DNA from 3 places in the Pectobacterium sp. HCp5_1 genome. Region 3 is predicted to be linked to each of the others. Evidence: predicted binding sites of a transcription regulator. Region 3 holds the regulator's gene; each other region holds the start of a gene.

Region 1 (2,208 bases), on a different contig from region 3:
GAGCGATGAGCAACTGACATTCCTGATGCGTCATGCGAGTAATGCGTTCTCGCGTTGGGATGCGGCACAGAGCCTGTTGGCCAACTATATCCGTCTGAACGTTTCACGCTATCAGCAGAAACAGCCGCTTTCCGTGCCGATGCATGTTGTTGATGCTTTCCGTGGCGTGCTGCTGGATGACAAACTGGATCCGATGCTGGCTTCTCAGATTCTGACATTGCCGAGCGAAAACGAGATTGCTGAGCTGTTTGACATCATCGATCCGACGGCGATCGCTGCCGTACGCGACAGCATGACGCGTACGATGGCGAAAGAGATGGCGGATGAGTGGCTGGCGGTATACCACGCGAATCAGGCTCCACAGTATCGCATCGAACACGCGGATATGGGTAAACGCGCGCTGCGCAACGTCTGCCTGCATTATCTGGCATTCAGCGATGAAGCGCAGGCGGATAAACTGGTGCAAACACAGTTCCGTCAGGCGGATAATATGACCGATTCGCTGGGGGCGCTGGCGGCGGCGGTTGAGGCTCAATTGCCGGTGCGTGATGAATTGCTGACGCAGTTTGATAACCGCTGGCATCAGGATGGGTTGGTCATGGACAAATGGTTCGCGCTACAAGCCACCAGCCCAGCAGATAATGTGCTAACCCGCGTGCGTGAATTGTTGCAACACCGTTCATTCAGCCTGAACAACCCTAACCGTTTACGTTCGTTGGTGGGGGCGTTTGCAGCCTCGAATCCGTCGGCTTTCCATGCGGAAGACGGCAGCGGTTATCGTTTCCTGACGGAGATTCTGAGCGATCTGAATACCCGTAATCCGCAGGTCGCGGCACGGGTGATCGAACCGTTGATCCGTCTGAAACGCTATGATGCTAAACGTCAGGCGCAAATGCGTCAGGCGCTGGAGCAACTGAAGACGTTGGAAAATCTGTCTGGCGATCTGTTCGAGAAGATCAGCAAGGCACTGCAAGACTAATCCCGCCACGCGATTAGCACAGCCACACGCGGTATCCTGCCGCGTGTGGCGATAATTCCCGCATCACGATTTCCCTTTCCCGCAAACGTTTTACTTTCCGCAAAGATGGAATTACCATCACCGACCGTGAGTTAAACCGTAATCCACGATTGCTGACTTTCAGCGTAGGCAAGATACCTTTGCGATAGGGATCTCAGGAGACAATATGTTCTATCCCGTTATCAAAAAAGCCCTGTTTCAGCTCGATCCAGAGCGTGCGCATGAGCTGACCTTCCAACAATTACGTCGTATTACTAACACGCCTTTTGAATTCCTCGTCCGTCAGTCTGTTCCAACGAAACCGGTTACCTGCATGGGGCTATCTTTTAAAAACCCACTCGGTCTGGCGGCGGGATTAGATAAAGACGGCGAATGTATTGATGCGTTAGGCGCAATGGGATTTGGTTTTATTGAAGTCGGGACGGTAACGCCACGTCCACAAGCCGGTAATGATAAGCCGAGATTATTCCGCGTAGTGGAAGCGGAAGGGTTGATCAACCGGATGGGTTTCAATAATAAAGGCGTGGATTATCTGGTCGAGAATGTAAAGAAAACACGTTTTGGCGGTGTATTAGGGATCAACATCGGCAAGAATAAAGATACGCCGGTTGAGCAAGGCAAAGACGATTATTTGATCTGTATGGATAAGGTTTATCCTCACGCAGGCTATATCGCGATCAACATTTCGTCACCCAATACGCCGGGATTACGCAGTCTGCAATATGGTGAAGCGCTGGACGATCTTTTGCTGGCGATAAAGAACAAGCAGACAGAATTAAAAGATAAACATCAGAAATATGTTCCCGTGGCGGTAAAGATCGCGCCGGATCTTTCTGAAGAAGAATTGATCCAAATTGCCGACAGTCTGGTTCGCCATAACATCGACGGCGTGATTGCCACCAATACGACACTCGACAGAAAACTGATTCAGGGATTAAACCACTGCGGGCAAACCGGAGGATTAAGTGGACGTCCTTTGCAGACAAGCAGCACGGAAATTATCCGCCGTTTGTCACAGGAATTAGCGGGACGTTTACCGATTATTGGCGTTGGCGGAATTGATTCTTTGGTTGCCGCACGCGAAAAAATGGCGGCTGGCGCATCGCTGGTACAGATATATTCAGGCTTTATTTTCCACGGTCCACGCCTGATTAAAGATATCGTTACACATATTTAATCCGAAATGCCTT
Region 2 (2,208 bases), on a different contig from region 3:
GCTCTGATGCGCCATTTTGCTGTGTGTGGTTAGACAGTTTTGCTGATTTTCTGCGACTTCAAACAGTATTTTCTAATCTGGCGGTAAATCCGCTGGCGATAGTGCGCAGCGCCCGTTAACCTGATGTTATTTTTATGTCGTCAGGATCAAAAAGAGAGAGACATTATGAAGGATTCATCCATCCGTATTGCGGTTGTAGGTGCGGGCGGCCGTATGGGACGCCAGCTGATTCAGGCTATCGAGCAAATGGACGGCGTGGTATTGGGCGCGGCGCTGGAGCGTTCTGGTTCGTCTCTGATAGGAAGCGATGCCGGCGAACTCGCTGGGCTGGGTAAAAGCGGTATTACCGTGAATGAAAATCTGGATGCCGTGCAGAATGATTTCGATATTTTGATCGACTTCACCCGTCCGGAAGGCACCTTAGCGCATCTGGCATTTTGCCGTCAGCACCGTAAAGGCATGATTATTGGGACAACTGGCTTTGATGACGCAGGGAAAGCGGCGATTAAGCAGGCTGCACAGGATATTGGGATTGTGTTTGCAGCGAACTTCAGCGTCGGCGTCAATGTCATGCTGAAGCTGCTGGAAAAAGCCGCCAAGGTCATGGGCGACTATACTGATATCGAAATCATTGAAGCACACCATCGTCACAAAGTGGATGCGCCATCGGGTACCGCGCTGGCGATGGGCGAAGCGATTGCCGATGCGTTGGGACGCGATCTGAAGTCCTGTGCCGTGTACGCCCGTGAAGGCTATACGGGTGAACGCGATCCGAAAAGCATTGGTTTTGCGACTGTGCGTGCGGGTGACATTGTCGGTGAACATACGGCGATGTTTGCTGACATTGGCGAGCGCGTTGAGATTACCCACAAGGCATCCAGCCGTATGACATTTGCTAATGGTGCAGTAAGAGCCGCTATCTGGATTAGCTCGAAAGAAAGTGGCCTTTTTGATATGAGAGATGTGCTTTCTCTGGATGATTTATAGTATTTAATTTTTATATAAATATCATATCTAACTGATAATGGTGGTTATTTTTATAATCACCTTTGCTTTTACCTGTTTAAGGTAAATTTTATCTTATTGTTTCTTTTTATCTGTTTTTTATTCTATTTTTTAGCAGTAATTCTTCCTTGTGACTACCGAAGTCCCCTTTACTGGCGATTTGTTATCCTTATTTTAACGATGTTGTCTCGCAACCGTTTACTTATCTAAGTTGATAGCGTTTTTTACGTCAGTGGGTCACTATTTATTTCGTAAAGCATAAAAATAAGAGAAAAAAAGCGGTTTGGGTAGACAATCAGGAAGACCATCATTAAAATGCGCCCAATTTGCCAAAAATTGGCCTTACAGGTAGTTTTTGCATTGATTTAGTGACTCAAATCTGAATTAATATGCAAATAACGTGATTGTTTATTCCTTGGAGGGTGTTTTGATTAAGTCAGCGCTATTGGTTCTGGAAGACGGAACCCAATTCCACGGTCGGGTCATTGGGGCAGAAGGGTCGGCAGTGGGGGAAGTGGTCTTCAATACGTCGATGACCGGTTATCAAGAAATCCTTACTGATCCTTCCTATTCCCGCCAGATTGTCACTCTCACTTATCCCCATATCGGTAATGTCGGCGCCAATGCCAACGATGAAGAATCCCCCTCTGTACAGGCTCAAGGTCTGGTTATTCGCGATTTACCTCTGATTGCCAGCAACTACCGTAGTGAAGAAAGCCTGTCTGAATACCTCAAACGCAACAACATCGTCGCCATTGCTGATATCGATACCCGTAAACTGACCCGTCTGCTGCGTGAGAAAGGCGCACAGAATGGCTGCATCATCGCGGGCGATGCGCCGGATGCTGCCGTCGCGCTGGAGAAAGCGAAAGCCTTCCCGGGGCTGAAGGGCATGGATCTGGCAAAAGAAGTGACGACGGCAGAAAGCTACAGCTGGCTACAGGGAAGCTGGACGCTGGAAGGCGAATTGCCTGCGGCGAAAAACGAAAGCGAACTGCCTTACCACGTTGTGGCTTATGACTACGGTGTGAAACGCAACATTCTGCGTATGCTGGTGGATCGCGGCTGCCGCCTGACGGTTGTTCCGGCGCAGACACCTGCCGAAGAGGTGCTGAAGCTGAATCCAGACGGTATTTTCCTCTCTAACGGCCCGGGCGACCCGGAACCGTGCGACTACGCGATTCGCGCGATCAAAACCTTCCT
Region 3 (2,208 bases):
TCAGATCTGTATCCATGAATTACTCCTTATTAACGAACGAATTTTATCTGAAAGCTTCATCTGAAAAGACACCACCGTTCACAGCCAAACCCGTTTAGGTAGTAAAAGCCACAAATAATAGGGTTATTACGATTCTTTCATAATTGTAGCGAAAAATCTCGGACGAATGCATCACTAATAGTATAAATTAGCCCTTTCACTTTCATGATAAATCGGACACAATCCGCTGTTTATGAAAGCGCTGCGTATCAGTCGAAAAACGTCAACCCAGATCCCTTCGGTATAACATTCGGCATTCTCCTTCTGAAATCCTGTTTTTTAGCTTAGAAGAAGAACATTAAACGTAGGCAAACGATTAACAATATACTTACGTCTGTAACAGGTAAGTTCAGGAGTCATTTTTAGATGGCAACGATTAAAGATGTGGCAAAACGTGCTGGCGTTTCCACCACAACCGTATCGCACGTGATCAATAAAACACGTTTCGTCGCCGAAGAGACTAAGGCAGCCGTCAGGGCGGCAATTAAAGAATTGCACTATTCGCCCAGCGCCGTCGCCCGCAGCCTCAAAGTTAATCACACTAAATCTATCGGTTTGCTGGCCACATCCAGCGAAGCCCCCTATTTCGCCGAAATCATTGAAGCCGTTGAAAACAGCTGCTATGCCAAAGGCTACACGCTGGTGCTGTGTAATTCGCATAACGACATCGGCAAACAGCGCGCCTATCTTTCCATGCTGGCGCAAAAACGCGTCGATGGCCTGCTGGTAATGTGCGCTGAATACCCACCAGAGCTGTTGTCGATGTTGGAAGATTATCGCAGCATTCCGATGGTCGTGATGGACTGGGGACAGATGCACAGCGATTTTACCGATACGATTATCGATAACGCCTTTGAAGGCGGTTATATGGCAGGTCGCTACCTGATTGAACGCGGCCATCGGGATATCGGTGCCATCCCCGGCACTCAAGAACGCAACACCGGCAGCGGGCGCTACCTCGGCTTTTTGAAAGCATTGAAGGAAGCCGACATCACCGTACGCGACGAATGGGTAGTTCGGGGCGATTTCGAACCGGAATCCGGCTACAAAGCCATGCATCAGATCCTCGCACAGAAACAGCGTCCAACGGCCGTATTCTGCGGCGGCGATATTATGGCGATGGGGGCTATCTGTGCGGCTGACGAACTGGGTCTGCGTGTGCCGCAGGATATTTCGGTGATCGGTTATGACAACGTGCGCCACGCGCGTTTCTTTACGCCTGCGCTGACCACCATCCACCAGCCAAAGGAGCGTCTGGGTCAGTCCGCTTTCGCGATGCTGCTGGATCGCATTACCAGTAAGCGGGAAGATGCACACGTCATTGAAGTGCACCCGACGTTGATTGAACGCCGCTCGGTTGCAGACGGCCCTTACCTCGACTATCGCCGCTAGCCGCAGCCATTCTGTACAGACGATTTTCTTATTCCTACTGCTTCTCCTCTCTGCTTCAGCCAATTCTCTTGTATGCTGGTTGAAGCAGTTTTAAATTTAATACCGTGTTTCATTTTCTCTGGTGACAGCCGATACCTCGGCTGCGATAAGTGTTGTCCTGATGTGTTTTACGATACTTTTACATAAAGTTAAGGAGACATGATGGGTTTACCTTATACAGAAGAATGGGATCCTAATACCGCGCCCTGGTTCCACATCGTGCAAGACATGCTGGCCAGCGCGGATATCACCATCAACGGCACTCGCCCTTTTGACATCCGCGTGACCAACCCCAATTTCTTTAAACGCATCCTACGTGAGGGATCGCTGGGGCTGGGAGAAAGCTACATGGATGAATGGTGGGAGTGTGAACGGCTGGATATGTTTTCCCATCGCGTCCTGCGTGCGGGGTTGGATGCCAGGCTGCCCCGCCGTCTGCACGACCTGACGCGCGTCGCCCTCTCCCGCGTCACAAATTTACAATCCCGCCAACGTGCTCAGGTTGTCGGTAAAGCGCATTACGATTTAGGTAACGACCTCTTTACCCTGATGCTGGATCCCTATATGCAATACTCCTGCGCCTATTGGAAACAGGCACAGACGCTGGAACAGGCGCAGGAAGATAAACTCGCCATGATCTGCGAAAAGCTCCAGTTAACATCAGGGATGACGCTGCTGGATATCGGCTGTGGCTGGGGCGGACTGGCCGAATTCGCGGCACGCCACTACGGCGTTTCA

What was found. The regulator PurR, encoded in region 3, represses purine synthesis genes. The targets are predictions, from matches to a motif close to CANGCAAACGTTTGCNTG.
Region 1: pyrD (quinone-dependent dihydroorotate dehydrogenase) is a predicted target of PurR. The motif match lies at 1,058-1,075, and genes of this name have one in related genera.
Region 2: carA (glutamine-hydrolyzing carbamoyl-phosphate synthase small subunit) is a predicted target of PurR. The motif match lies at 1,193-1,210, and genes of this name have one in related genera.

What each region holds. Positions count from the first base shown of each region.
Region 1 covers NZ_JAUMIO010000001.1:149,246-151,453, reverse strand. The annotation lists gene pepN (aminopeptidase N) at 1-979, shown strand, start outside; gene pyrD (quinone-dependent dihydroorotate dehydrogenase) at 1,185-2,195, shown strand.
Region 2 covers NZ_JAUMIO010000003.1:82,361-84,568, forward strand. The annotation lists gene dapB (4-hydroxy-tetrahydrodipicolinate reductase) at 166-987, shown strand; gene carA (glutamine-hydrolyzing carbamoyl-phosphate synthase small subunit) at 1,433-2,208, shown strand, end outside.
Region 3 covers NZ_JAUMIO010000004.1:210,028-212,235, reverse strand. The annotation lists gene Q3A88_RS05115 (YnhF family membrane protein) at 1-16, opposite strand, end outside; gene purR (HTH-type transcriptional repressor PurR) at 406-1,431, shown strand; gene cfa (cyclopropane fatty acyl phospholipid synthase) at 1,633-2,208, shown strand, end outside.